Regions from separate parts of the Streptomyces sp. SudanB25_2051 genome, predicted to be linked through region 1. Evidence: riboswitches for the same ligand, from Rfam matches in the RefSeq annotation. Region 1 holds a riboswitch; each other region holds the start of a gene.
The links. A riboswitch is a leader RNA that binds a small molecule or an ion and turns the genes downstream of it on or off. The one in region 1 is predicted to bind cyclic di-AMP.
Positions count from the first base shown of each region.

Region 2: linked by a shared signal. The riboswitch ahead of ACSUPT_RS01825 (transglycosylase SLT domain-containing protein) and the one ahead of ACSUPT_RS26120 (M23 family metallopeptidase) in region 1 are both predicted to bind cyclic di-AMP.
Region 3: linked by a shared signal. The riboswitch ahead of ACSUPT_RS11225 (transglycosylase family protein) and the one ahead of ACSUPT_RS26120 (M23 family metallopeptidase) in region 1 are both predicted to bind cyclic di-AMP.
Region 4: linked by a shared signal. The riboswitch ahead of ACSUPT_RS28360 (C40 family peptidase) and the one ahead of ACSUPT_RS26120 (M23 family metallopeptidase) in region 1 are both predicted to bind cyclic di-AMP.

Region 1 covers NZ_OZ186787.1:5,929,375-5,936,626, forward strand. Annotated here, with positions in the region: gene ACSUPT_RS26100 (aspartate aminotransferase family protein) at 1-1,288, shown strand, start outside; gene ACSUPT_RS26105 (XRE family transcriptional regulator) at 1,347-1,958, shown strand; gene ACSUPT_RS26110 (DUF6126 family protein) at 1,955-2,134, shown strand; gene ACSUPT_RS26115 (tyrosine-protein phosphatase) at 2,213-3,022, opposite strand; cyclic di-AMP (ydaO/yuaA leader) riboswitch at 3,761-3,923, shown strand; gene ACSUPT_RS26120 (M23 family metallopeptidase) at 3,926-4,843, shown strand; gene ACSUPT_RS26125 (SGNH/GDSL hydrolase family protein) at 4,996-5,772, shown strand; gene ACSUPT_RS26130 (MBL fold metallo-hydrolase) at 5,913-7,172, shown strand.
Region 2 covers NZ_OZ186787.1:410,068-417,319, reverse strand. Annotated here, with positions in the region: gene ACSUPT_RS01845 (DUF2267 domain-containing protein) at 1-201, shown strand, start outside; gene ACSUPT_RS01840 (DUF2267 domain-containing protein) at 264-659, shown strand; gene ACSUPT_RS01835 (FG-GAP repeat domain-containing protein) at 931-2,220, shown strand; gene ACSUPT_RS01830 (vanadium-dependent haloperoxidase) at 2,367-3,638, opposite strand; cyclic di-AMP (ydaO/yuaA leader) riboswitch at 4,073-4,233, shown strand; gene ACSUPT_RS01825 (transglycosylase SLT domain-containing protein) at 4,237-5,025, shown strand; gene ACSUPT_RS01820 (Gfo/Idh/MocA family protein) at 5,223-6,242, opposite strand; gene ACSUPT_RS01815 (sugar phosphate isomerase/epimerase family protein) at 6,263-7,177, opposite strand.
Region 3 covers NZ_OZ186787.1:2,539,948-2,547,199, forward strand. Annotated here, with positions in the region: gene ACSUPT_RS11205 (Ppx/GppA phosphatase family protein) at 1-484, opposite strand, end outside; gene ACSUPT_RS11210 (DUF501 domain-containing protein) at 481-1,029, opposite strand; gene ACSUPT_RS11215 (FtsB family cell division protein) at 1,107-1,580, opposite strand; gene eno (phosphopyruvate hydratase) at 1,733-3,022, opposite strand; gene ACSUPT_RS11225 (transglycosylase family protein) at 3,471-4,157, opposite strand; cyclic di-AMP (ydaO/yuaA leader) riboswitch at 4,161-4,331, opposite strand; gene ACSUPT_RS11230 (transglycosylase family protein) at 4,593-5,615, opposite strand; gene ACSUPT_RS11235 (cytochrome P450 family protein) at 5,710-6,981, opposite strand; gene ACSUPT_RS11240 (tetratricopeptide repeat protein) at 6,978-7,252, opposite strand, start outside.
Region 4 covers NZ_OZ186787.1:6,458,805-6,466,056, forward strand. Annotated here, with positions in the region: gene ACSUPT_RS28345 (oxidoreductase) at 1-720, shown strand, start outside; gene ACSUPT_RS28350 (MBL fold metallo-hydrolase) at 837-1,700, opposite strand; gene ACSUPT_RS28355 (isopenicillin N synthase family dioxygenase) at 1,857-2,885, opposite strand; cyclic di-AMP (ydaO/yuaA leader) riboswitch at 3,328-3,502, shown strand; gene ACSUPT_RS28360 (C40 family peptidase) at 3,506-3,991, shown strand; gene ACSUPT_RS28365 (hypothetical protein) at 4,237-4,524, opposite strand; gene ACSUPT_RS28370 (L-threonylcarbamoyladenylate synthase) at 4,686-5,306, shown strand; gene ACSUPT_RS28375 (hypothetical protein) at 5,354-6,193, shown strand; gene ACSUPT_RS28380 (cation:proton antiporter) at 6,212-7,252, opposite strand, start outside.

The DNA of each region.
Region 1 (7,252 bases):
GCTGCACACCATCGGCTTCGACAAGATGTACGAGCGCGCCGAGGGAGCCCACTTCTGGGACGCCGAGGGCCACGACTACCTCGACATGCTCGCCGGGTTCGGCGTCATGGGCCTGGGCCGCCACCATCCCGTGGTGCGCCGCGCCCTGCACGACGTGCTCGACCTGGACCTGCCCGACCTCACCCGCTTCGACTGCGCGCCGCTGCCCGGTCTGCTCGCCGAGCGGCTGCTCGCCCACTCGCCCCACCTGGACCGGGTCTACTTCGGCAACAGCGGCGCCGAGGCGGTGGAGACCGCCCTCAAGTTCGCCCGCCGCGCCACCGGCCGCCCCCGCGTCCTGTACTGCTCCCACGCCTTCCACGGGCTCACCACCGGCGCGCTCTCCGTCAACGGCGAGGACTGCTTCCGCGACGGCTTCGCCCCGCTGCTGCCCGACACCGCCGTCGAGCTCGGCGACCTCGACGCCCTCGACCGGGAGCTGCGGCGCGGCGACGTGGCCGCGCTGATCGTGGAACCCGTCCAGGGCAAGGGCGTCCACGAGGCCCCGCCCGGCTACCTGCGCGCCGCCCAGGAGCTCCTCCACAAGCGGGGCGCCCTCCTCATCGCCGACGAGGTCCAGACCGGCCTCGGCCGCACCGGCGACTTCTACGCCTACCAGCACGAGGAGGGCGTCGAGCCCGACCTGGTGTGCGTCGCCAAGGCCCTGTCCGGGGGGTACGTGCCGGTCAGCGCCACGCTCGGCAAGGACTGGATCTTCAAGAAGGTCTACTCCTCCATGGACCGCGTCGTGGTCCACTCCGCGAGCTTCGGCGCCAACGCCCAGGCCATGGCCGCGGGCCTCGCCGTCCTCGCGGTCCTGGAGGACGAGGACGTCGTCGGCAACGCCCGCCGCACCGGCGCCCTGCTGAAGTCCCGGCTCGCCGCGCTCACGGACCGGTACGAGATGCTCCGCGAGGTCCGCGGACGCGGGCTGATGATCGGCATCGAGTTCGGCAGGCCCGCCTCGCTGGCGCTGCGCGGGCGCTGGACGATGCTCCAGACGGCCCGCAGGGGACTGTTCGCGCAGATGGTGGTGGTCCCGCTGCTCCAGCGGCACCGCATCCTCACCCAGGTCTCCGGAGACCGCCTGGAAGTGATCAAGCTCATCCCGCCGCTGATCATCGGCGAGGCGGACGTCGACCGCTTCGTCACCGCGTTCACCGATGTGATGGACGAGGCGCACAGCGGCGGTGGACTGATCTGGGACTTCGGGCGCACCCTGGTCAAGCAGGCGGTCGCCAACCGCTGACTTTTGCCCGTGGGGCAAGAAAATTGCCCCACGGGAAAATTCCTGGCGCAATGGTCGTATGACGACCGTCGAAGGAGAGCCGGCCGAGAGCCTGCCGGACGTCGCGCCCCAGCTGCGCGCCCTGCGCCGCCGCCGGGGCCTGACCCTGGAGGCGGCCGCCCGGCGCGCCGGACTCTCCCCGGCCCATCTGTCCCGCCTGGAGACCGGCCGCCGCCAGCCGTCGCTGCCGATGCTGCTCGGGCTCGCCCGCACCTACGGTACGACCGTCTCGGAGCTGCTGGGCGAGGTGGCCCCGGCCACGGACCCGGTCGTCCGGGCGGGCCGCGCCGAACCGGTCGAGGCCGGCGGCTGGACGTACCACCAGGCGGGCGCGGCGGGCCGGGCCATGCAGGCGCTGCGCGTCGAGGTCCCGTACACGGGGCTGCGTGACGCGGTGCGCGTCCACGCGGGCGAGGAGTGGCTCTACGTGCTCGCCGGGCGCGTGCGGCTGGCGCTCGGCGACGCCGTGCACGTCCTCGATCCGGGCGACAGCGCCCACTTCGACTCGCTCACCCCGCACCGCATCGCCGCGGCCACCCGGAGCGGCGCCGAGCTGCTCTTCGTCCACACCCTCATGCAGAGCCCCGCCGCCGACCTGTGCCTCGGCGACGGCCCCGCCGCGCACCACTGAGCAGAACCGAGAGGTACGCCATGCCCGAGCCGGAGAACCCGAAGCCCATCCCGAGCACCCAGGAGCGGTGGATCAACCGCAACCTCGTCATACGGCTGTTCGCCTACCTGGTCGCGGGCCATCTCTTCGCGGCCTTCCTGTACCTGCTGTTCATGCTGGGCGGGCAGAACCAGTAGCCCGGCTCAGCCCGCCCCCGGGCGTCTCGGCCGTCCGCGCCCGGCTCAGGCCGTGCAGGCTCAGGCCGTGCCGCCGTCTCAGCCGTCGAGGAGACGGGCGCGCAGCCGTTCGCGGGTCTCGTCGGTCAGCCCCAGCCCGTCGGCGAGGTACCGCTCGGTCGACCCCCAGCGCTCCTCGATCGTCGCGTACGCCGTGTCCAGGTACTCCGCGCGCGCGTCGAACAGGGGGCTGAGCAGCTCCATGACCTCGGAGGACATGCCGGCGGGCGACGAGTCGCCGCGGCGGACCTTGTACCGGCGGTGCGGGTCGTTCGACTTCAGGTAGTCCGCCTCGATCGCCTCGCGCTCCACGCCGACCGCGAGCAGGACCACCGCTATGGACAGGCCGGCGCGGTCCTTGCCCGCCGCGCAGTGCATCAGTGCGGGCACGCTCTCGGCGGCGAGCGCGTGCAGGACCCGGCTGTGCTCGGCGGTGCGCTCCGCGATGATCGACCGGTACGCGGCGCGCATGCGGGCCGCCGCCTTGCCGTCGCCGAGCAGCTCCCGCAGCTGGTCCAGGTCGCCGTCGCGGACCATCGTCCAGAACTCGGCGCCGTCGGCCGGGTCGGTCAGCGGGATGTTGACGTTCCGGACGCCCGGGAGCTCCACGTCCGGGCCCTCCAGGGCCTGGTCGGCGGCGTTGCGGAAGTCGAAGACGGTGTGCAGCCCGAGGGACGCGAGGAACGCCGCGTCCTCCTCCGTCGCGTGCGCCAGGTGACCGCTGCGGAACAGCACCCCCGGCCGCACCCGGCGCCCGTCCACGGTCGGCAGCCCGCCCACGTCGCGGAAATTGCGGACGCCGGTCAGCTCCGGTTCGGCGGTCGACGGGAAGGGCGGCAGCTGCGTCACGGGGGCTCCTCCGTGTCCGGTGTCGGCGACGTCCGCCGACAGGTTGGCGGTCCGACGATACGACATCGCTTCCCCGGTCGGCGTGGCCCGACGCCCGCCCCCACTCCGTCGCCCCGCCCCTTCTCGGGGCCCCCGCGCCGCCCCTTCCCTGGGCCCCCGTGTCACCCCTTCCCTGGGCCCCCGCGCCATCCCTCCTCCCGGCGTCCGTGTCACCCCTTCTCCCACCCCGGCGACACCGCCCCTTCTCCGACCCCGGCGACGCCGCTCCTTCTCCCGGCTCCCGTGCGCCCCTCCGCACCGCCCGGCGCAGGGCCCCCGGGGGCGCCCCTCCGGCGGCCCGCTGCCGTGCCCCGGCCCGCCCGCGCCTCGCGCCCCATCAGGACCCACGATGCGATTACCTCCCACTTGACGAGGAGTTGGGCCGCTGATCACTTAAAGATGCTTCTGTCGCTTCTGTCCGTATTGCTCTGCTACGTCATAACGCGCCCTGGAAACAAGGGAGATGGCCGCCGCCGCGTGAGCAGCGTCATAAAGGTGACGGACCGTGGCCGACGGCGCCGCGCAAAAGCCCTGCGCCGCACGGGAATTCATGATCCGTAATCCACGGAGGGTGACCGCAATTCCCCGGTGAATTCCGCGGAGTGAATGCGCCCGCGCAACCATCCGCTTGTTCCCGTCGTCCTCACTCGTTTACCGTCCCGTTCCAGCCGGGCGGATCGCCGAATCCTGCCGCCGCCCCGGAAATTCGCACCCATCCAACGTGTGGCAGGAGCGGGGGAACCAGGTAGTCCGCCGTGCGGGAATTCCCGTACGGCTCGGGGTGAAGTCGCGCTCGACGCGCGGCCGGACAGCTCCAGTCCGAACCCGACAGCTCACCTCGCAGGCGCCGGAGAGGAATTCGCCATGCCCGCCAAGGGTAAGCACCGCCGTACCAAGTCCCATGCCCTCACCCGCGGTTTCGTCGCCGCCGGTACGGGTGGCGCCGCCATCGCCCTCCCGCTCCTCGGTGCGACCGGCGCGCACGCCGCCGCCCCCGCCGCGGCCCCGGCCGCCGCCCCCGCGCAGACGGCGGCCGTCGCGACCGTCGCCGAGGCGGGCAAGGCCGCCCCGCGCGTCTACACCGTCGTCGCCGGCGACTACCTGGCCAAGATCGCCCACAACAAGAACGTCAAGGGCGGCTGGAAGAAGCTGTACGCCGACAACCGCGAGGTCATCGGCAGCGACCCGGGCCTCATCCACCCGGGCATGAAGCTCACCCTCGGCGCCAAGAACACCGCCAAGAGCCCCGCGAAGGCCGACGACACGCGAGGCGAGCGCGCCTCCCGTTCCGCCGCCAAGACCGAGGCCCCCGCCGAGGCGAAGCCGGCCGCCGAGACCCCGGCCCCCGTGCGCGAGCAGGCCCCCGCCCAGAGCGGCTCCGGCTTCACCGCCCCGGTCTCCGCCAGTGTCACCACGCCGTACCGGGCCTCCGGCTCCATGTGGTCGTCCGGCTACCACACCGGTGTCGACTTCGCCGCCGCCTCCGGCACCAGCATCAAGGCCGTCGGCCCGGGCACCGTCGTCTCCGCCGGCTGGAGCGGCGCGTACGGCAACGAGGTCGTCATCAAGCACGCCGACGGCAACTACTCGCAGTACGCCCACCTCTCCTCCCTCTCCGTCTCCGCCGGCCAGTCGGTCGGCGGCGGCCAGCAGATCGGCCTGTCCGGCTCCACCGGCAACTCCTCCGGTCCGCACCTGCACTTCGAGATCCGCACCGCCCCCGGCTACGGCTCGGACATCGACCCGCTGGCCTACCTCCGCGGCCACGGCGTCAGCATCTGACGCATAACGCACCAAAACGCCACGGCCCGGCCCCCGAAAGGGTGCCGGGCCGTCGCGCGGTGGCGGAGATCACGCCCCGTCAACCCCTCCTTACGGTCGCGTAGGTCACATCTCGGGGTGAATGATGTGCGGCCGTGGCAGACGATTCGACGATGGGGGAGAACGACGTGATCGGGTCGTACACGGCGATCGGCGACAGCTTCACCGAGGGCGTCGGCGACCCGGGCCCGGACGGCCGCTTCGTCGGCTGGGCCGACCGGCTCGCCGTCCTGCTGGCCGACCGGCTTCCGGAGGAGCACGAGTTCCGGTACGCCAACCTCGCCGTACGCGGCAGGCTCCTGGACCAGATCGTGGCCGAGCAGGTGCCCCGCGCCAAGGAACTCGCCCCGGACCTGGTGACGTTCTGCGCCGGCGGCAACGACATCATCCGACCCGGCAGCGACCCCGACGACGTGGCCGAGCGCTTCGAACGCGCGGTCGCCGACCTGAGGTCCGTCATCGGCACCGTCGTGGTGACCACCGGCTTCGACACCCGCGGCGTGCCGGTCCTGCGCCATCTGCGGGGCAAGGTCGCCACGTACAACGGCCATGTGCGCGCCATCGCCGACCGGTACGGCTGCCCGGTACTCGACCTGTGGTCGCTGCGCTCCGTGCAGGACCGCCGCGCCTGGGACCAGGACCGGCTCCACCTGTCGCCCGAGGGCCACACCCGGGTCGCGCTGCGCGCCGCCCAGGTCCTCGGCCTGGAGGTCCCGGCCGACCCCGACCAGCCGTGGCCGCCGCTCCCGCCGCGCGGCACGCTGGAGGTCCGGCGCGACGACATCCAATGGGCCCGCGAGTACCTCGTGCCGTGGATCGGCCGCCGGCTGCGGGGCGAGAGCTCCGGCGACCGCATCTCCGCCAAGCGCCCCGACCTGCTGCCCCTGTAGCGGCGGGGCGGCGGCCGCGCGGGTCCCCGGAGCGCAGGGCGCGGGACGGGGACCCGGGCCCGGCGGGAACGGAGCGCGGAGCGCGGGCGTTGTCGTACCGTCCGCTCATAATGGAGGGGACCCGAGCCCCTGGAGGTGCCGTGACCGGCGACGACCCCCTCGTACGGCTGCGCGCCCGCCTCCGCGCCCTGCGCCCCGCCGCCTTCGGCGCCGACCCCGCCGGCGAGCGGCTGGCCCGCATCCGGCGCTCGCCGCACTTCGCCGACGGCGCGTTCCGCAACCCCGGCGCCACCCGCCACCGCCCCTCCGGCTCGGCGGTGGAGTTCACGAAGACGTACTTCCGCAAGGAGGAGCGCGTCCGGCGCGCCCCCGCCCGGACCATACCGCTGCACCCGGCCACGGCCGCCGACCTGGCCCGGCCCCCGGCCTCCGGGCTGCGCCTGACCTGGACCGGCCACTCCAGCGTGCTCGCCGAGATCGACGGCGCGCGCGTCCTGTTCGACCCCGTGTGGGGCGACCGCTGCTCGCCCTTCGCCTTCGCCGGCCCCAAGCGGCTGCACCCCGTCCCGCTGCCCCTGGCCGCGCTCGGCCCGGTCGACGTCGTCGTGATCTCCCACGACCACTACGACCACCTCGACCTGCCCACCGTCCGGGCCCTCGCCGGCACGGACACCCTCTTCGCCGTCCCGCTGGGCGTCGGCGCCCACCTGGAGCACTGGGGCGTGGCCCCCGCCCGGATCCGCGAGCTGGACTGGAACGAGTCCACCGAGGTGCGCGGCATCCGCCTCACGGCCACCCCGGCCCGCCACTTCTGCGGCCGCGGCCTGCGCAACCGGCAGCACACCCTCTGGGCGTCCTGGGCCGTCGCCGGCCCCGAGCACCGGATCTACCACAGCGGCGACACGGGCTACTTCCCCGGCTTCCGCGACATCGGCGCCCAGCACGGCCCGTTCGACGCGACGATGATCCAGATCGGCGCGTACTCGGAGTTCTGGCCCGACATCCACATGACACCGGCCGAGGGCATGCGCGCCCACCTCGACCTCCAGGGCGGGCGCCCCTCCGGTGTGATGCTGCCGATCCACTGGGCCACGTTCAACCTGGCGCCCCACCCGTGGGCCGAGCCGGGGGAGTGGTCGAAGGACGCGGCGGAGGAGGCCGGGCAGTCCGTCGCCCTGCCGCGGCCCGGCGAGCCCTTCGAGCCCGCGGTGGCCGTGCCCGCCGAGCCGTGGTGGCGCGCGGTGTCGACGCCCCTCGACCACCCGTGGCGCGACTCCGCCGAGCCGCCGCTCCCGTCCTCCGAGGAGACCGCCCACCCGACGCGGGGCTGGCCCACGAGCGGTGAGGACCGGGGGCCGTACCCCTCCACCGGCACACGGCCCCGTACGCGTCCCCGGTGACGAGGCCGCCCGGCGCGCCGCCGCCGGGCCCGTGACGAGGCCGCCCCGGTCCCGTGCGCGCCGCTGACCAGGACGTACGG
Region 2 (7,252 bases), 5.5 Mb from region 1:
GCCGAGCCGCTCTCCCCGGAGCGGTTCGTCCGCGCCACCGCCGCGTGGATCGAGGGAGCCACCGAGGAGACCGCCAAGTGGGACGTCGGCGCCGTGCTGAGCGTCGTCGCCGAGGCGGCGGGCGCCGACCTCATGCGCCGGGTCCTCCTCCAGCTCCCGCCGGGGTACGACCTTCTCTTCGGCCGCCCGCCGGCGGCCTGACCCACCACCCAGACGACGCACGGCCGCCCGCCGGGGCGACCGGGGAGGAAAGGCTTATCCGCATGACGTGGCAGGAACTCGTGGACCGCATCCGCACCGCCGGCCGCTACGAGACCGACGCGGAGGCCGAGCGCGTGCTGCGGGACGTGCTGACGGTACTGGGCGGCCATGTCATCGGCGACGAACGCTGCGAGCTGGTACGCCTCCTGCCCGCCGAGGCGGGCGCGCTCCTCGCCGCGCAGATCCCGGTGACCGAGCCCGTCACGGCCCCCGAGTTCGTGGAGCGCGTCGCCCGCCGCCTGGCGCTCACCCCGGCGGAGGCCCGCTGGGCCACCTCCACGGTCCTGACCGTCGTCGGCGCGTACGTCGGCGACGACCTCACCCGGCGCATCCTCGCGGGCCTGCCGCGCGGCTACGCCCTCCTGTTCGGCCTGGCCGACCTCGCGCCCGCGGCCTGACGCCGGGGGCATCGGGCCCGCCGTGCGGGAGGGCCGGCCGACGCGGGCCGGGGCGGGCGTCCGCCGTGCCGTCCTCGTCCCGGGGCGGCGCGCGCCCCGGCCGGGCGCACAGCCCCGCCACCGCCCGGCACAGCGGGTACGCCCCCAGCCGCCGCGCCCCCATGGCAGAACGGACACTCGGTCCGACGGCTTGTCAGATGATTTGATGGGCTCACGCGTTCGACGGGGATCGGGCGCGTCACGGTTCGGACGGTCCGGGAGGGGACGCGGCATGCGGAGGATCTTCAGCCAGGGGTGGCGCAGGCTGGGTGTGGCGGGGGCGGCGGGGACGCTGCTCGCCGCCGGACTGGCCGGTGCGGGCGGTGCGGCGGCGCACGCCGCGGAGGGGACCGCCGGGTCGGTCGTCCTCACCACGCCCGGGGTCGCGGCGGGCGGCCAGACCACGCACACGGTGACCGTCGACACGGCGGAGGGCGGGGTGCTGACCCTCGGTTTCGCCACCGCCGACGACCAGCGGCCCTGGGGCTCGCAGGACGAGTGGAGCATCGGCCTGACGGTCGGCGCCCCCGACGGCGCGCCGCAGCCGTGCGCGTACCCGGGAAGCCTGCTGCTCACCGAGCGGGTGCGCTGCGAACTCCCCGCCGGCACGCACACGCTGGCGTACCGGGTGGCCGCGTCCGCGTCGGTGCCGTCCTGGCACGTCGCCGTGGACGCCCGCTTCACCCCGGCGTCCGGCACGGGCGGCGCGACGGCCGCCGGGCGGTTCGACGTGGCCGGGGTGAGCGCGGTGCCGATGGACTGGGAGGTCCTCGCCCGCGACCGGCAGGGCGCCGTACGGGCGTACAGCTACTACCGGGGCGAGGGCTCCCCGCTGGACCGCGAGTGGGGCGAGAGCCTGGGCGTGGACTGGGGGGCGTACGACCGCCTCACCAAGCTCGCGCCGATCGACGTGCGGGGCCGCGGCGGTGACGTGGTGACCAGGGACGCGTCCGGGGTGCTCTGGTACCACCGGCTCGCGGGCGGCGGGCGGACCGCGTTCGAGGCGCCGGCGCGGGTCGGCTCCGGCTGGGGTGTGTACCGCTCGATCCGGGGCGCCGGAGACCTGACCGGAGACGGCCGCCACGACCTGATCGCCGTGGACGGTTCGGGCGTGCTGTGGCTGTACCTGGGCACGGGCGACCCGGCGCGGCCCTTCGAGGCGCGGCGCCAGGCCGGCACCGGCTGGGGCGTCTACACCTCGCTGACCGGCGGTCTCGACATCACCGGCGACCGGAAGGCCGATCTGATCGCCCGTGACGCCGCCGGCGGCCTGTGGCTGTACCGCGGCACCGGCGACGCGGCGGCCCCCCTCCACGCGCGTGCGCAGATCGGCACGGGCTGGAACATCTACGACACGCTGATCGCGTACGGCGATGTCACCGCGGACGGCAACCCGGAGCTGCTGGCGCGTGACACGGCCGGTGTCGTCTGGCAGTACACGGGCACCGGCGACGCGTCGGCGCCTTTCCGGGCGCGTGTGCGGGTCGCCTCGTACTGGGACGGCTTCGACGCCGTCCTCTGACGCCGGGGCGCGGTGAGCGGGGCGGTCCGCCGGATCAGGCGGACCGCCCCGTCGTCTCACTGGGCCGTTCCGGGCTCACCGGGCCGTTCCGGGCGCGGCCGTCACGGCCGTCCCCGGGCGGGGCCGTCCTCGCGGCGCGGCGCCGCTCAGGCGGTCAGCGGGCGGAAGTGGCGGGCGAGGGCCCAGGCGGCGATGCGCTGGCCCGTCGCGGTGCCGACCTCGTTCGCCGTACGGGTGTGGATGCCGCCCCACATGCGGGCGCCCTCGACGTCACTCGTGTAGTGGTCGGGAACGTGGTAGTGGCGGGTCTTCTTCATCATGACCGACGTGACGCGCAGGTCCAGGTCGGGGCGGTCCGACAGGGTCGTCAGCGTCCGCACCAGGGCGCCCGCGGTCGTGGTGTGCCCGCTGAGGTAGTCGGGGTGCGAGGGGGTGACGAGGAAGGGCTCCCACGCGGGGTCGGCCTCCGTCAGCGGGTTGCCGTCGTTCTCCGCCTCGCGGATCGCGGTGACGGGGCGCCAGGAGCCGTAGTGCAGCTTGGCGTCCCACGCGGCGATGGCGGCGTCCACCTGGACGGTGTTGACGGCGGCGAAGAGGCGGGCCGTGTCGACCAGGTCGAGGCCGTGCCGCTCGGCACGGTCGGCCAGGGCGCCCTGCAGGTCCACGGTGGTGAAGAAGCGCGCCGTCTCCGTCTGCTCCGCGGTGCGCACGGTGCTCGTCTTCGCGCCCACCGCCTTCACCTCGATCAGGTCGGCGGCATAGCGGGCGGACGTCAGCGCGGGAGGCGCCGCGGGCCGGAAGTGGTCGGGCCGCTCGATGAGCATCGGGCGCAGACGCCCCAGCCACGAACTGGTGAACGGCTGCTGCGCGGGCGGCGTGGGCCGCCACACCCCGAGGGCCGGCGAGGTGGTGAAGGGGACCTGGGCGCCGAAGCCGTCGTCCTTGCGCAGCGCGACCATGTGGGCCGCCGCGCGGCGGCCGAACTCCACGCCGGCCTTCTCGGCGGGCCCGTCCGGCACCTCGGCGAGCGAGGCGGCGTAGGCGCTCTCCAGCTTCGGCTCGGCCTGGGGGAAGTAGTGGAGCAGCACGTCGTGGGCGGCGGTCGCGGCGGCGGCCACGGAGGACGCCGAACCGGGCCCCCGCTCGCTCCAGCGGTACGGCTCGTAGCGGCCCTCGATGCCGACGACCGCGTTGTACATGCCCGCCGAGACGACGGCGTGCCAGACGGACGTCTCCGACGAGTTCGACTTGCCTTCCGGGTCGACGACCTCGCCCGTGAGCCGGGCCCAGTCGGCGATGACGGCGCCGGGCGCCGAGACGGCGGGTTCCGCCTGTGCGACGGACGCCGGGACCGCGGCGGCGGTGGCGGTCAGCCCCAGCAGCGCGGCTGCGGCGAGGAGGGTCCGGCGCGGTGACATCCTCAGTGGTGTTTTATGCACGATTTCGCCCCTGTTTGGTCAGTTTGCGACATCCTCACCCTCGCGGCCGGGGCGGGAACCGCAACCGCTGCCGGCGGGTCGCGCGCCCGTCCGGGCGCCGGGTCCACCCGAACGGAGGCGACTCCGGACCTATGTCTGATTTGGGGTGTTTGTGAGATTTGCCGACTGGTGGTCAATTGGCGCAATTTTGCGGTGTGGTGAGGGCAACGCCACCGCCGCCCGTAATCCGTGATGTCGGTCACGGCGGTCCGGAGGGGAAATCGCGCGTACGCCGCGCGGTGGTACGGAATTTCGCCGCCACCGGCCCCGGAAATGGATCTTCGCGGGAAATTCCCGGCCTTGTTCCGCCCCGCGGATGTCGTTTACGGTCACCGTCATTCCGGAGGGAACGCCGAATCCTGCCGCCTTCCGGGCTCCAGCACTCACACATTCACGCTCGGCAGGAGCGGGGGAACCAGGTAAGCCGCCGTTCCGGTCATCCGGAACGGCTTGGGGTGAAGTCGCGGGCGACCGCGGCCGGGCATCTCCAGCCCGAACCCGACAGCTCACCTCGCAGGCGTCGGAGAGGAAACGCCCCATGCCCGCACAGGGTAAGCACCGTCGCCCCAAGAGCAGCCGCCTCAGCCGTGGACTCGTCGTCGCGAGCACCGGCGGAGCCGCCCTCGCCCTGCCCCTGACCGGCGCGGCCACCGCCTCCGCCGCCCCGAGCGCGGCCCCCGCCGCGATCTCCGTCGCCGCCCAGGCGCCCGCCGCGGCGCCCGCCGCCGTCAAGGCCGCCAAGACCGTCACGCACACCGTGGTCGCCGGCGACACCCTTTCCGGCATCGCCGCCGAGCACTCCCTGAGCGGCGGCTGGAAGAAGCTCTACGCGGACAACAAGAACGCCATCGGTGACAACCCGTCACTCATCCGTCCGGGTCTGAAGCTCACCGTCGGCGCCAAGGCCCCGGCCGCGGCGAAGGCCGCCGCCGAGCGTTCCACGGCCGTCCGCGCCGACCGTTCCGCCGCCCGCACCGCCGTCGTCCAGACCGCCGTGAAGTCCTATGCCGACAACCTCGACGGCTGGATCAAGGAATCGCTGGACATCATGGCCCAGCGCGGAATTCCCGGCACTTACGAGGGAATTCACCGCAACATCATGCGCGAGTCCTCCGGAAATCCGCTCGCGATCAACAACTGGGACTCGAACGCCGCCGCCGGTACGCCCTCCAAGGGCCTCCTCCAGGTGATCGACCCCACGTTCCGCGCCTACCACGTGCCCGGTACGCCGTTCGACCCGTACGACCCGGTCGCCAACATCACGGCCGCGTGCAACTACGCCGCCGACCGGTACGGCTCCATCGACAACGTCAACGGCCCGTACTGACCCCGACCGCCCGCGGGGCACCCGACGCGCCGACCGACCGGCCCGCCGGGTGCCCCGCGGGCGCCGCGGCCTCCCCGGCGATACGGCCCCGCCGGGGGAGCGGGGCCGTACCACCGGGGACCGGCACGGCCCCGCCGGCCGGCGCGCCCCTGCCGTGGCACCGGCTCCGCCGGGCGCCCGCAGCGGTGCCGCGCCCCTCAGCCGTAGAGCGCCGGGCGCTCCACCAGCTCCACCTCCACGCGCCGCCCCTCCGCGCGCGAGCGCAGGCCCGCCTCGCAGACGGCCGCCGCCGCGTACCCGTCCCAGCAGCCGGGCCCGGTCACCTCACCGCGCAGCGCCGCGTCCACCCAGGCCCGCACCTGCCGGTCGTACGCGTCCTCGAACCGCTCCTCGAAGCCGGGCGCGATCGGGCCGCCCCACCGGCCGCCCGTGTTGACCAGCATCCCGTGCGCCTCGCCGATCCGCGCGGTGCCGTTCTCGCACACCGCCTCGGCCTGCACCTGGTACCCGAAGCGGCAGTTGACGTAGATCTCCACATCCGCGAGCGCCCCGCCGTCCGTCTCGAACACCACGAACTGCGGGTCGTCCACGCCTTCCGGGGCGTTCCCCGACGGCCTCGGCCGCATCACCGTCACCGCGGTGATCTCCTGGCCCAGCAGCCATCGCGTGGCGTCCATCTCGTGGACCACCGAGTCCGCCAGCAGCATCTCCCCGGTGAACCAGGGCGGCGACGCGGCGTTGCGGTGCCGCTGGTGCAGCATCAGCGGCCGCCCGAGACCGCCGCCGTCCAGCAGCGCCTTCAGCCGCGTGTACTCCGTGTCGTACCGGCGCATGAACCCCACCTGCACCAGCCGCCTCCCCAGGCGCTCCTCCGCCCGCATCACGCGCAGCGCGGACGCGGCGTCCGGGGTGAGCGGCTTCTCGCACAGCACCGGCAGGCCCCGCCCCAGCGCCTCGATCAGCGCCGCCTCGTGCGCCGCGCCCGGAGAGGCGACCAGCACGGCGTCCACGCCGGGCGCGCCGATCGCGGCGGCCGGGTCCGTGTACGCCGTACAGCCCTCGACCGCGTCCGCGACCGCCTTGGCCCGCTCGCCGTCCACGTCCGCGACGGCGGCCACCCGCGCCCCGCTGATCACCCGGTCGATGCGGCGCACATGGTCGGCGCCCATCCGCCCCGCCCCGACGACGGCCACGCCGAGCGTCCCGCCTCGTGTCATGGTCCCGTTCTCCTTCCGGTTCAGGCGCCGCACGAGCGGAGGAACCCGCGGGTGCGCGCCGCGATCGGCAGCGGCCGCTCGGGCGGGCAGGGATACATGTCCTGCTCGACGATGGCGAACAGGTCCACGCCGAGGCCCTGCGCCGCCGCCAGCACCGGTTCCAGCGCGGGCACCCCGTGCGGCGGCTCGCACATCACCCCGCGCCGCACGGCGGGACCGAACGGCACGCCTTCCGCCACGACCTCCGCCAGGACGGCCGGGTCGACCTGCTTGAGGTGCAGATAGCCGATCCGCTCCCCGTACGTCTCGATCAGCTTCACGCTGTCGCCGCCGCAGTAGGCGTAGTGCCCCGTGTCCAGGCACAGGGAGACCAGCTCCGGGTCGGTCGCGTCGAGGAACCGCTCGACGTGCTCCTCCGTGTCCAGGTGCGTGTCGGCGTGCGGGTGGACGACGATGCCGAGCCCGTACCGCTCCCGCACCTCGCGCCCCAGCCGCTCCATGCCCCGCGCCAGGTCCGCCCACTGCGCGGCGGTCAGCTCGGGCGGCTCGACGAGCTCGGCGGTCCTGTCGTCCCGCCAGAACGACGGGATCACCACCAGGTGCCGCGCGCCCATCGCGCGGGTCAGCTCCGCGACCCGGCTCACCTGCTCCCAGGTGGCGTCCCAGACGGCGGGGCCGCGGTGCAGGGCGGTGAAGACCGTGCCCGCGGAGACCTTCAGGCCGCGCCGCGCGGTCTCGTCGCCGAGCACGGCGGGGTCGGTGGGGAGGTAGCCGTACGGGCCGAGCTCGATCCACTCGTACCCGGCCTCCGCGACCTCGTCCAGGAACCTCCTCCACGGCACCTGCCCCGGGTCGTCGGGGAACCACACGCCCCACGAGTCCGGGGCGGAGCCGATCCTGATGCGGTCGAGGGACGGGGTGCCTGCGGTGTCCATGAGCGGTCCTTTCGGCGCGGCTCCCGGTTCGCTGACGGGGCCTCATCGGGCGGGCGCGCGGCGGGCGGCTGGGAC
Region 3 (7,252 bases), 3.4 Mb from region 1:
CGCAGCCGATGTCCACCGAGCGGGCCGCCTCGACGTGACCGGTGCCGACGACGAACTCCGTCGAGCCGCCGCCGATGTCCACCACCAGGTACTCGTCGCTGCCCCGCAGCTCCTTCGTCGCGCCCGTGAAGGAGAACTCGGCCTCCTGGTCGCCGGTGATGACCTCCGGCTCCACGCCCAGGATGTCCATCACCCCCCGCACGAAGTCCTCGCGGTTCTCGGCGTCGCGGGACGCGGACGTCGCCACGAACCGGACCCGCTCCGCGCCCAGCTCCTTGATGGCGGCGGCGTACTCGCGGCACGCGGCGAACGTGCGCTCCAGCGCCTCCGGGGCGAGCCGCCCCGTGCGGTCCACGCCCTGGCCCAGGCGGACGATCGTCATCCGCCGGTCCAGGTCCACGAGGGTCCCCGCCTCGGGGTCGATGTCCGCCACGAGCAGGCGGATGGAGTTCGTACCGCAGTCGATGGCCGCGACCCTGGTCACTCGCCCGCCTCCCCCGCGTGGTCCGCGCCGCGCTCCACGCTCACGCACGGGCCCTTCGCCCACCACTCCGGCAGCATCGCCAGCGCCTCGTCGCCCAGCGGGTTCACACCCGGCCCGGCGACCAGCGAATGGGCGACCAGCACGTGCAGGCACTTCACGCGGTCCGGCATGCCGCCCGCGCTCGGGAACCCGGTCAGCACCTCGATCGCGTCGCGGCGGGCGATGTAGTCCTCGTGCGCGGCCCGGTAGGCGGCGGCCAGCTCCGGGTCGGCGGCCAGGCGCTCGGTCATCTCCTTCATGACGCCGTTCGCCTCCAGCGTGCCGATCGCGGAGTTCGCGCGGGGGCACGTCAGGTAGTACGTCGTCGGGAAGGGCGTGCCGTCGGGGAGCCGCGGCGCGGTCTCCACCACGTCGGGCTCACCGCACGGGCAGCGGTGCGCGATGGCCCGCAGGCCGCGCGGCGGGCGGCCGAGCTGTTCCTGGAAGGCCGCGACATCGGCCTCGGTCGGCTCGGTGCGTTCGGTCTGCGGAGGGGGCGTTTCCATGCCTGCCTTGATCCTGCTCGGTCCCGCTCGGGGCGGTTGGGGGGGGTCGGTGGGTGGTTCGGGACGGGGGCGTGCGGCTACCGGGCGCGCTGGTCGGCGCGGTCCACGCCGTCCCAGACGCCTGAGTACCAGGGCCGGCCGGTGCCGCCCTCGTCGGTGCGCTGCTCCCGCTCCGCGTCCGGGTCGTTCATGATGTACGCCGTCTCGCCCGGCATCACGTAGTGGAGGTGCCGGCGGGCGAGCTGCTTGATGTAGGCGTCGTCCTGGAGGCGGGCCTTCTCGTCGCGGAGCCGTTCGACGCGGGCCGCGGCCTCCTCGGCGAGCCGCTCCTGCTCGGCGATCTCGCCGCGCTGGGACACGTACTGCCGCATCGGGTACGCGAGGGCGACGACCATCGTGCACACGACGAGGGCCAGGAACGCGGCCCGGCCGGTGAGCCGGGAGCGGCGCGCCTGGCGGCGGGTCTGGGAGCGGTAGACGCGGGCGGCGGTCTGCTCGCCCAGCAGCCGCAGCCTCGTCGCGGTCGAGAACCGGTCCCGGTCCTGGCCCATCGGCTCGCCCCTCCTCACGTACGACGTCCCCGGACACGGTACGGGACCGTGGCCGGGGACGTACGCAACCGGGGGCGACGAGGCGTCGGCCCCCGGCGCGTCAGCCGTGCCCGCGCGTCAGCCGCGCGCGGTGCGCGTCAGCGGTGCGCGCGTCAGTCGTTCGCCGGGCGGAAGCGCGGGAACGCGCTGCGGCCGGCGTAGACGGCGGCGTCGTCGAGGATCTCCTCGATGCGCAGCAGCTGGTTGTACTTGGCGACGCGCTCGGAGCGGGCCGGGGCGCCGGTTTTGATCTGGCCGCAGTTGGTGGCGACGGCCAGGTCGGCGATGGTGACGTCCTCGGTCTCGCCGGAGCGGTGGGACATCATGCACTTGAAGCCGTTGCGCTGGGCGAGCTCGACGGCGTCCAGGGTCTCCGTGAGGGAGCCGATCTGGTTGACCTTGACGAGCAGGGCGTTCGCGGCGCCCTCCTCGATGCCGCGGGCGAGGCGCTCCGGGTTGGTGACGAAGAGGTCGTCGCCGACGAGCTGGACCTTCGAGCCGAGCTTCTCGGTGATGGTCTTCCAGCCGTCCCAGTCGTCCTCGAACAGCGGGTCCTCGATGGAGACCAGCGGGTACGAGGCGACGAGCTCCTCGTAGTACTCGGTCATCTCGGCGGCCGTGCGGGACTTGCCCTCGAACTCGTAGGCGCCGTCCTTGTAGAACTCGGACGCGGCGACGTCCAGGGCGAGCGCGATGTCGCGGCCCGGGGTGTAGCCGGCCTGCTTGATCGCCTCCAGGATGAGGTCGAGCGCGGCGCGGTTGGAGTCCAGGTTCGGGGCGAAGCCGCCCTCGTCGCCGAGGCCGGTGGACAGGCCCTTCTCCTTCAGCACCTTCTTGAGGGTGTGGTAGACCTCGGTGCCCCAGCGCAGGGCCTCGGAGAAGGACTCGGCGCCGATCGGCGCGATCATGAACTCCTGGATGTCCACGTTGGAGTCGGCGTGCGAGCCGCCGTTCAGGATGTTCATCATCGGCACCGGCAGCAGGTGCGCGTTCGGGCCGCCGAGGTAGCGGAACAGCGGCAGGTCGGACGCCTCGGAGGCGGCGTGCGCGACGGCGAGGGAGACGCCGAGGATGGCGTTGGCGCCGAGCGAGGACTTGTCCGGGGTGGCGTCCAGGTCGAACATCGCCTGGTCGATCAGCCGCTGCTCGGTGGCGTCGTAGCCGACGAGCTCCGGGCCGATCTGCTCGATGACGGCGAGCACGGCCTTCTCGACACCCTTGCCGAGGTAGCGGTCCTTGTCACCGTCGCGGAGCTCGAGGGCCTCGAACGCTCCGGTGGAGGCACCGGACGGGACGGCAGCACGGCCGGTGCTGCCGTCGTCGAGGCCGACCTCGACCTCGACCGTGGGGTTGCCTCGGGAGTCCAGGATTTCCCGGGCTACGACGACGTCGATGGACGGCACGAGCATCTCCTTCTGGGATGTGACGCGTGGAGTGCAGGGTCTTCACCCTTGCGGCAAGAGCCTAACCGGCTGGGGGGCCGCTGCCCGCTACCGCCCGCCCGCTGGGACGAAAAACCGTACAAGGCGACCCATACCGGGATGAATGGCCATCATCTCTACCGGACGGTAACCGAACTGAGCACCCGTCCACTCATCCGCCATGGGGTTGTTTGCCCCTGTTTGGGAGGGGCGCTGCGACCCCTCGGGAGCCCGCCCGCGCCGGGCCGCAGGACCTCGGCGGCGGTACCGGGAAGGCCGATGCCCCGGACCGCCGCGCACGGGGGGATGCGCGGCGGGCCGGGGCGGCTCGGGGGACGGCCCGCGCGGGCGGCCCGGCCCCGGAGGGCGGGCGGCCCCGGGGGGCGGGCCGGGGGCGGGCCGGCTCAGGGGCGCCGGCCCGGTGGGCGGGTCAGCTCAGGTGGAGCTGCTGGCCCGGGTAGATGAGGTCGGCGTCGGCGACGATGTCCTTGTTCAGGTCGAACAGCTTCTTCCAGCCGCCCTTGACGTCCTTCGCGGCGGCGATGGTGCTGAGCGTGTCGCCGGCCTTGACCTTGTACTCGCCGTCGCCCTTCTCGACCTTCTCGCCGGTCGGGGTGGTGACGGTCTTCGACTCGGCCTTCGGCGCGGCGGCCTTCGGCTGCGCCGTCTCGGCCTTCGGCGCGGTGCGCTGCTCGCTGCGCGTGGTGGGCTGCTCGGCGGTGCGCTCGGGGGCGCCGCCGTACGGGGTGCTGGACAGGCCGACGCCGCAGGACGGCCAGGCGCCCTTGCCCTGGCCCGCGAGGACCTTCTCGGCGATGGCTATCTGCTGGGACTTGCTGGCCTTGTCGGCGGTGGGGGCGTACTGCGTGCCGCCGTACGCGGCCCAGGTGGAGGCCGAGAACTGCAGGCCGCCGTAGTAGCCGTTGCCGGTGTTGATGGACCAGTTGCCGCCGGACTCGCACTGCGCGACGCGGTCCCACTCGGCGGCGGTCGCGGCACTGGCGGACGTGGCGCCCATCAGCGGGGCGGCGACGGCCACACCGGTGATGCCGGCGAACGCGGCGAGACGGACGGCCTTGGACGGGCGACGGTGCTTTCCCTTGCCGGAATTCAGCATGGCGAATCTCCTCACCGACGCCTGCGAGGTGAGCTGTCGGGTTCGGGCCTGGTGAGTGCCCGGCCGCGCGCTGGTGGCGCGCGGCTTCACCCCTAGCCGGTCCGGCCGTCTCTCGACGGCAGGGCCCGGCGCTTACCTTGGGTCCCCCGCTCCTGCCTACGGCGCGTGATGCGTCGACTGTTCCCGTCGTCCGGCGGCAGGATTCGGCGTTACCGGTCGGACGGGGCCCGCGGTGGCGAGCGGTATCGACGGTAAGCACAGACCCATGCGGAGATCAAAGACGGACATCCCGGTCAATCCGCCCCTACGCGCCTGCCCCATAAGGGCGTTTGCGCAGGTAGGGGCGGAAACGGACGGACCGGGCGGCGCAGGGGCGCGAGTTGAGGCAAAGAGACTCTTGTCTCACTTCGAAGAAACGGACATTCCTGCCCGTAACTACCCCTCGTTCGCGCCCAGGTCGAGGCTCTGGCCAGGGAGGATGAGGTCGGGGTCGGTACCCACGGTCTCGCGGTTCGCGTCGTAGAGCGCCGTCCAGCCGCCGGGCAGCTCGTGGCTGTCCGCGATGGTCCAGAGGTTGTCGCCGGGCTGGACGGTGTACGTACCGTCCGGGGCGAGCCCGTCGCCCGTACGTGCCGTTCCGTCACCGCGCGAGGCGTGCCTGCCGGATTCGCGGCTCTCGGCCGGATTGCCCGTTCCGGTGGTCTCGTCGGTTCCGCCCGGAAGCGTCGGGACGGCCCCGGCTTCCTCCTTGGCGGGTTCGCCGCGGTGCTTGCCGGTGCCGGTCGCGGGGGTGCCCGTGCCGTCCTCGGCCGCGGAGGCGTCGCCGGGGGCGGTGGGGTCGGTGGAGGGGGCCGCGGGCGCGGTCGGGGAGGCCGTCGCGTCCGGGGTGGCGGGCGCGGTGGGCTCGCCGGGCAGGCCCGCCGCGCCGGAGCCCGTTGAGCCCTCGGTGCCGGCCGGGGCGTCGTCCGGCGTGGTGGGCTGCTCGTCCGGGGCCGGCTTGGCGGCTTCGCCGCCGGTGCCGGTGTCCGCGGTGGCGTCGGGCGTGGCGTCGGGGGCGGTCTCCGCCGGGGCGGATTCCTCGCCGGCGCCGCCGAGGTTCGCGATGGGCGCGCAGGTCTCCCAGGCGGCGGAGCCCTGGGCGGCGTAGACCTTCTCCGCGACGGCTATCTGCTCGGAGCGGCTGGCGAGGTCGGCGCGCGGCGCGTACGCCGTGCCTCCGTACGCCTGCCAGGTCTCCTGCGACAGCTGGAGGCCGCCGTAGTAGCCGTTGCCGAGGTCGGCACTCCACATGCCACCGGTCTCGCATTCGGCGACGCGGTCCCAGGTGGCGGCGTCGGCGGCGGACGCGGTGCCCGCGCCGAGCAGCGGCAGGGCGATCGCTGATCCGGTCACCCCCGCGGCGACGACGAGGGCGGGAGCTTGACGGGGTCGACGGTGTCGTCCGTTCCCGGAGCGCATGCGTTGGACCTTTCGCGTGACTGCTGAGGTGACGGTGAACGTAGCGGCATTCGAACGCCAGTCACAAGTCGGTGCAGCGGAGATTACGCGAACATCACAGACTTGACGTAGCGTCAGCTTTTTCCGGTGTAAAGGCCACCGGAAGGGTGCGCAGCCCGCGCATGATGAGCCCGCCGCGCCACCGCAGTTCGTCCGGTTCGACGGCGAGGCGCAGGTCGGGCAGGCGGGTCAGGAGGGTGGCCAGCGCGGTCTGCCCCTCCAGCCGCGCGAGGGGCGCGCCGAGGCAGTAGTGGATGCCGTGCCCGTACCCGAGGTGCTGGTTGTCGCGCCGGGCGAGGTCCAGGGTGTCCGGGTCGTCGAACCGCTCCGGGTCCCGGTCCGCCGCCGCGAGGACGACGAGGACGGGGTCGCCCGCCTCGATCCGCTGCCCTCCGACGCTGAGCGGCTCGGTCGCGAAACGCCAGGTCGCCAGCTCGACCGGCCCGTCGTAGCGCAGGAGTTCCTCCACCCCGGTGGCCAGCAGGTCCGTCTCGCCCGCGGCCAGCGACGCCTGGAGCCGGGCCCGCTCGGCGGGGTTGCGCAGAAGCGCGTACGTGCCGTTGCCGATGAGGTTCACGGTCGTCTCGAAGCCCGCGAAGAGCAGGATGAACGCCATCGCGGCGGCCTCGTTCTCGGTGAGGTGCTCGCCGTGGTCGGAGGCGCGGATCAGCCCGGAGATCAGGTCGTCGCCGAGGTCCCCGCGCTTGCGGTGGATCAGGTCCACCAGATACGCCCGCATCCGCTTCACGGCCCGGGCGACACCGCCGCGCGGGCCGCCGCCGTGCCGGATCATCTGACCCGCCCAGTCCCGGAAGTCGTCCTGGTCCTCGGCGGGCACCCCGAGCATGTCGCAAATCGCGTAAATGGGGAGAGGAAAGGCGAATTCATGGATCAGGTCGGCCTCGCCTTTTGTAGCGAAACCGTCGATCAAACGGTCCGTCAGCTCCTGCACGCGCGGCGCGAACTCCGCGACCCGGCGGGGGGTGAACGCCTTCGACACCAGCCGCCGCAGCCGGGTGTGGTCCGGCGGGTCGATGTTCAGCAGGTGCGTCATCAACTCCGCCTTGCGCTCCCCCGGAATGCCCGTCTTGCCCTTGGCGTGGGCGGGCTCGTCGTGGTGCGCGGGGTTCTTGCTGAGCCGCTGGTCCGCGAGCGCCTGCTTCGCGTCGGCGTACCGGGTGACCAGCCACGCCTCGACCCCGCTGGGCAGCCGGGTGCGGTGCACCGGCGCGTGCTCCCGCAGCCAGGCGTACGCCGGGTACGGGTCGGTGGCGAACTCCCAGGTGAAGAGCTCGGGGGGCGTGGCGGGGTCGTTCACGGCGTTCACCCCTCGACGGTATCCGCCCCGCCGCCGACCGCCTCCACGGCACCCGGATGCCCGGCGTGGGCGGCCCAGCGCATCCAGAACGCGGCCTCCTTCTCCCTGCCCTCCTCTTCCAGGAGGCGGGCCAGCAGGAAACCGGCCTGCGGATTGGCCACCGTGAACGCCTGCGTGTACAGGTACGCCTCCGAGTCGTCCGCGGCGGCCGCCCTGGCCAGCCACGTCGTCGCCTGGATCTGCAGGAGCCTGCCCAGCCGGGTCATGGCGCGTGCGTCGC
Region 4 (7,252 bases), 530 kb from region 1:
GTCTCCTCCATCAGCGCCTACGCCTCCCACGCCGCGATCGGCGCCGACGAGTCCGCGCCGCTCCTTCCCCCGGCCGAGGGCGGCGAGGCGGACCGGTCGGGGTACGGGGAGGCGAAGGCCGCCTGCGAGCAGGCGTCGGCCGCCGCCGTGGGCGACCGGCTCCTGATCGCGCGCGCCGGACTCATCGGCGGGCCCGGCGACGAGAGCGGCCGCTCCGGCTACTGGGCGGCCCGCGCGGCCCGCGACCCGCATGGGCCGATGCTCGTCCCGGACGCCCCCGACCTGCCGACCCAGGCGATCGACGTACGGGACCTCGCCGCGTGGCTGCTCGACTGCGCCGAGGCCGGCACGACCGGTACGTACGACGCGGTCGGCCCGGTCGTGCCGTTCCACGAGTGGCTGGCCCTGTCCCGGGCCGCCGGCGGCCACACCGGACCGCTCGTCCCGGCCGATCCGGCGTGGCTGCTGGCCCGGGGCGTGGAGCAGTACATGGGCCACGAGTCGCTGCCGATGTGGCTGGCCGAACCGGGCTACGAGGGCTGGTCCGCGCGCGACGGCTCGGCGGCCCGCGCGGCCGGCCTGCGCCACAGGAGCGTGGCCGCACTCCTCGCGGACACCCTGAGCTGGGAGCGGGAACAGGGCCTGGACCGGCCGCGCCGCGCGGGCCTCAGCGCCGGCCGGGAGGCCGAGCTGCTGGCCGCGCTCGCAGCCGCCGGCTGAGCCGCGCCGGGCGGAGTCGTACCGGGGGCACGCTCGGAGCGGCCTGAGCGGGCCGAGCGGCCTGAGCGGGCGGGGTGGCCTGAGCGGCCGAGCGGCCTGAGTGGGCGTCCGGTGGCTCAGGCGACGACGGGCGGCGCGGTGGTCTGGGGCTTCTCCGGCACGGGCCCCGGCCCGGCCTCGGCACCCGGCTCGAACCCGGCGAGCATCCGCTCCAGCGCCGCCTGGTCGGGCCCGACGAACGGATCGGAGCCCGGCGCCAGGCTCAGCGTGTCCAGCATCCGCCCGATCAGCCCCGGCGCCGGCGGCAGGTGCACGGACAGCACCAGCTCCGGGTCCATCTCCTGCAGCGGCTTCAGCGCCTGCCCGAACCGGCGGTCCTCCACCAGGTGCACCCACGGGCTGTCGATCGTCGCCCACAGCAGCTGCCCGGCCCGGAGCTCCTCCGCGCCCACCGCCCGTACGTCCTCGCCCTCCGCCAGCTCGGCGGACGGCAGGGGCGAGCCGAAGCAGTCGGAGCTGAAGCAGGTGCGGGACCGGTCGTCGTAGAAGCCGACCGTGGCCGGGTTGTCGTACAGCGGCGGCCGGAACGCACGCAGGGTGCGGTCGCCCACGTCCAGCGACTGCCCCGGATTGAGCAGGTACACCCGGTCCATCGGCAGCGGCCGCTCCGTCGACATGATCCCGGCGCCGATGTACGTGGTGACGATCCGCGCCTCCGGGGCGGCGGCCAGCAGCGCGAACAGCCCGCCGGTGTGGTCCCGGTCGGGGTGCGTGAGCCAGATCCAGCGGACGTCCGCTGGGTCGACGGCCTCAGCGACCGCGGACACGAAGTCCCGGTCGGGCAGCCCGAGACCGGTGTCCACCACCACCGGCTCCCGGGCGTGCACGACGAACGCGTTGACGGCGAGGAAACCGATCCCCGGCACGGGCAGCGAGTCGCTCAGGACCGTGGTGTCCCGGCCGGCCTTGTGTGCGGTCATGGCGGCGCTCCTCTTCCCCCGGGTCGAGCGCTCGCGGCCGAGGCGGACACCTCCGCACCCCCATCGTGCACCCGCGGGGACCGCCGCGCACCGGCGCGCGCCACGGGCCGGGCAGGGGCCCGCGGCGCGCCGCCCGGGCCCCGCACGCGTGGACGGTCAGCCGGCGACGAGCTCGGGGTGGTGGCGCCGGGCCACCTCGGGGTGGGCCCGCACCCAGCCCTTCAACTCGTTGCGCCCGTACTCGGCGTGCAGCGGGTTCTCCCGGTCCTGGGCGACCCCGGGGGCGTCCTTCAGATACGGGCCGGGCACCGTCTCGATCACCGCGTCCAGCCGGGGGTTGTAGAAGAACGGCACGGAGAACCGCTCCACCGCCCCGGGAGGGCTCACCACCCGGTGGTCGGTCGCCGACAGGTACCCGTCGGTCGCGATCTCCAGCAGCTCGCCCAGATTGACGACGAACGCGCCGGGCCGGGGCGGCACGTCCAGATATCCGTCGCCGGACCGCACCTGCAGACCGCCCACCTCGTCCTGGAGCAGCAGCGTCAGAAAGCCGTAGTCCTTGTGCGCGCCCACCCCCTGGCCGTCCCCCTCCGGCGCCGAACCGGGGTAGCGGACGAGCTTGGTGTGCAGGTGCGGCCGCTCGGCGAACGCGTCGTCGAAGAAGTCGGCGGGCGCGCCCAGCGCGGTCAGCAGCTCCCGCAGCAGCCGGTGCGCCACGGCCGCGAGCCGGTCCTGCCAGTCGAGGACGGCCGTGCGCAGTTCCGGCAGCGCCGCGGGCCACTGGTTGGGCCCCTCCAGCCACAGGTACGCCGGGTCGTCCGGGCCCACCGCGGGAGCGGGGCGTTCGGCGCCCACGTCCAGCTGGTCGCGCCAGTCGGAACGGCCGCCGGTCAGCTCGTGCCCGACGCGCGTGTAGCCCCGGAAGTGCGGCGAGTTCAGATTGCTGAGCGCCAGCCGGTCGGCCTCGGGCAGTGCGAAGAACGCCCTGGTCAGCTCCATGATCCGGGCGATCTCCCGCTCGCTGACACCATGCCCGGTCAGATGCAGGAACCCCACGTCGCGGGCCGCGGCGAGCAAGTCCCGGTGGAACGCCTCGCGGGTGCGCGGGTCGTCGGCGGCGGACAGGTCGATGACGGGCAGGACCGGGGCGGCGGAGGGGGCGGCGGTGGCGGTCGTGGCAGGCATGGTGTGGCTTCCGTTTCGCGTGTGACGAGGCCCTGCTGCCCGAGGATGACGGGAACGCGGCGTACGGAAGGCTCCGGCGGGAGTGTGCCGGGAGGGTGCGTCGCTGCAGGACCGGTGGAGAGGTGGAGAAGGGGAGAAGTCAGTCCTGGCGCAGACAGCTCATGGTCGTGACGCGCACGTAGTCGACGTGTCGGCGCATCACGAGAAGAGTCACCCGGACAGGGTAACGCGCCGCGATCACGAGCGCTCCGAGACGTCCGCCACACACCCCGCGGACACCCCTCCGCAACCCTTCGGCCATCCGCGACACGCCGATCCGGCCAACGGTGAGGAGTCTCACAAAATGCCGATTCCGTTCGAAGATCCCTCCCGAAATGGGTCAAGATCCTTGACGACGACAAGCCCTCGCCGCCGTGGCGAGGCGGTCCGGGCGGACGCCGAGTCCTGCCGCCGTCCGGATCTGGTCGACACGAAGTGGATCGGCAGGAGTGGAGGACCCAGCAGTACGGGACGTGCCCGCCAGGGCCGTTCCTTGGGGTGAAGCCGCGTCAGCGGCCGGGCAACTTCGCAGCCCGAACCCGACAGGTCATCCTTCGCAGGCGGATGACGAAGGGTTGCGCATGACCGCGCAGAATCACGTTCCGTCCAAGCTGTCCCGGACCGGCGCCGTCTCGGCGCTGACCGTCGCCGCCCTCGCCGGCACCCTGCTGGCACCGGGGGCCACCCCCGAGGCGCAGGCGCAGACGGCAGGTCCGTCGTACGCGACGAAGGCCCTCAACGTGGCCGCGTCGAAGAAGGGCTCCCCCTACAAGTACGGGGCCGCCGGGCCGACCCGGTTCGACTGCTCCGGCCTGACGCTGTATGCCTACAAGAAGGCCGGCAAGAACCTGCCGCGCACCGCGCAGCAGCAGTACAACAAGACACGCCACATCTCGGCGTCCAGCCTCCGCAAGGGCGACCTGGTGTTCTTCCACTCCGGCGGCCGGGTGTACCACGTCGGCATCTACGCCGGCAGCAACCGCATCTGGCACTCCCCGAAGGCCGGCTCCGTGGTCAAGCTGGAGCGGCTCTGGACCAGCAAGGTCCTGTTCGGCCGGGTCCGCTGAGACCCCGCGGGGCATGCTCGGTGCCCCGGGTGGCGCCGTGCCGGTATCCCGGACCGCCACCCAGGGCCTGACGGCCGGACAGGCCAGCGCCCTTGTCTCGAACCTGACCGGCCGCCAGGCCCAGGACCCGGCCCCGGACCGGCCCGCGAGGGCTCCGGCACATGAAGTCCCGCCCATGAGTGTGCCCCCGGACCATCATGTCCGGGGGCACGCTTCGAGGGCCGCCTCCGAGGGGTGGGCGGGTCCTACAGTCCCGGCACCAGTCCGAGCACGGGCGCCACCGGGGCGACGACCTGCCGCAGCTGCCCCAGCTGCTGCACGCCGCTGAGCCCGCCGAACTGCTCGGTCACCTTCGGCACCTGGTGGCGGTGGTCCTCGTCGACCCCGCTCGTGGCGAGGTCGTCCACCTGGCTGAGGAGCGAGGGGCCGCCGGGGCCGATCGGCACGACGGACGCGTTCGCGGCGGGCGCGGCGAGAGCGGACGCCCCGGCGGCGAACGCGAGGGCGGCGAGCATACGGTGAGTCTTGGTCATACCCGGATCAACGGCGCCACCCGCCCCCAGGACACGGTCCCGCGACCGCCGCCCCGGCTCCCGGCGAGAACCGCACCGGTGCGCCCGCGCGGTGACGCCGCCCGCATCGGCCCCACCGGCGCCGGGCGGCGCCGCGCGCGGCACCGCGTTAGGCTCGTCGGATGGCGAAGTACTTCGATGTGCACCCCGACGACCCGCAGCGCCGCGTGATCGGCAGCGTGGCCGAGATGATCCGCTCCGGCGCCCTCGTCGCGTACCCCACCGACTCCTGCTACGCGCTCGGCTGCAAGCTGGGGAACCGCGAGGGGCTGTCGCGCATCCGCACCATCCGGAACCTGGACGACCGCCACCACTTCACGCTCGTCTGCCAGAACTTCGCCCAGCTCGGCCAGTTCGTGCAGATCGACAACGACGTGTTCCGGGCGCTGAAGGCCGCCACCCCCGGCAGCTACACCTTCATCCTCCCCGCGACGAAGGAGGTGCCGCGCCAGCTCCAGCACCCGAAGAAGAAGACCGTCGGGGTCCGCATCCCCGACCACACCGTGACCCAGGCGCTCCTGGCCGAGCTCGGCGAGCCGCTCGTGTCCAGCACGCTGCTGCTGCCGGGGGAGGAGGAGCCGATGACGCAGGGCTGGGAGATCAAGGACCAGCTCGACCACGTCGTCGACGCCGTCCTCGACTCGGGCGACTGCGGTACGGCCCCGACGACCGTCGTCGACTTCTCGGGCGGAGCCCCGGAGATCGTCCGCCGGGGCGCGGGCGACCCCTCCCGCTTCGAGTAGCCCCTCCTGCCGGCGCCCCTGTCGGTGGCGGGTGCTTGACTTTCCGCATGAACGACGACGCCCAGCGGCTCCTGGCGGAGGTGGCCCGCCTCACCTGGCCGGACACCACGGACCTGACCTGCCCGGAGCCGGGCCACGCGGCGGGCCACACCTGCCTCGCCCGGCCCGGCCGGACCGACGCCGAGGCCGTGGCACGGGAGTTGACGGCCCGTTACGGCGGTCCGGGACCCGTCACCGCCGCCGCCCTCGCGGCGCTGCCCCGCCTGGACGGCACGGCCTGGCGGCACGTGTGGACGTTCAGCAGCCGCTGGATAGCGTCCGGCCGGGCCGCGGACGGGCGCCCGGCCCTCGTCGTGGCGCGGCGGACCGTGCCCTCCGTCAGCGACCTGCCGCCGGGCGCCTCCTGGCTGGAGCGCCTGACGGCCGTGACGGGATGGGACCGGACCCCCGCCCTGTCGATCGACTGGGCGGAACACGAAGCGCGCCTGGGCACGCCCCTGCCCGGCGACTTCAAGGCGACCGTGGACGCCTTCGGTACGGGCCTGTTCGACGGGTTCCTGGAGCTGAACGACCCGGAGCGGATCCGTCAGGACGCGGCGGCGCACGCCCGGTCCGGTCCCGCGCCCTGGCGGCCCCACCCCGCCTACCCGGCGCCGGGTGGCCTGCTGCCCTGGTCGGCCAACGAACACGAGCAGACCTTCTACTGGCTCACCGGGGACCCGGACCCGGACCGGTGGCCGGTGTACGCCACGGAGGTCGGCCCCCACGAGGGGCAGCTGTTCGACTGCACGGCCACCGAGTTCCTGTACCGGCAGCTCACCGAGCCCGGCCATCCGTACGGACCGGCGGCGGCGTTCGCGGCCCACTGGTTCCTGCCGGCCGGCTGACCGGCACCGCCCGGCGCGTCACAGCCGCTCGTGCGCGACCTCGTCGTCGCCGGGGCGCTCGTCACCGTGCCTGCGCCGCGCCTTGAGCAGCCGCAGCCGGTCGAGGCGCGAGATGACCGGTGAGGCGCTGACCCCGTGCAGGACCACCGACGCCAGGATGGTGAAGGTCACCACGGCCCACAGCTCACCGGCCGGGACGTGGAATCCCTCCGCGCCGAGCGCGTACGCGAGGTAGAACAGCGAGCCGATGCCCCGGATGCCGAAGAACGCCGTCACCACGCGCTCCCGGGGACCCGCGGCGGTACCCAGCTGCGCCACCCACCCGGTCACGGGCCGGATGGCGAGCAGCAGCAGCAGACCCACCAGGGCGCCCTGCCAGGTCAGCCCGGCGAGGCCGCCGCGCGCGACGAACGCGCCCAGCAGGAAGAGCAGCCCGGCCGTCATCAGCCGCTCGATCTGCTCCACGAAGTCGTGCAGCACGGCGTGGTAGCCGTGCGCGCGCTCGGCCGCGCGGATGCGGCAGGCGGTGACGAACACGGCGAGGAACCCGTACCCGTGGGCGAGCTCCGTGACCCCGTACGCGAGGAACGTGGCGCCCAGCGCGACGAAGCCGTCCCGGTGCTCGGACAGCCGCATCGCCTGCCATCCGGCGCGGAAGAACAGCCAGCCGAGCAGCTTGCCCACGGCGATGCCCGCCAGGACGCCGACGACGCACTTGTAGACCACGTCGACCAGCAGCCACTCCCCGACCCAGTCCCCGGACAGCCCGGCCCCGGCGGCGCCGGCCAGCGCGACCGCCGCCATGACGACGGGGAAGGCCAGCCCGTCGTTGAGCCCCGCCTCACTGGTCAGCGCGAACCGCACCTCGTCCTCGTCGTGCTCCGACTCGGTCGGCGCGCCGACCCGCACCTCGGACGCCAGCACCGGGTCGGTCGGCGCCAGCACGGCGGCGAGCAGCAGCGCGGCGGCCGGCGGCCAGTCCAGCAGCCACCAGGCGAGCAGACCGGTGACGACGATGGTCAGCGGCATCGTCACGCCCAGCAGACGCCACGACGCCTG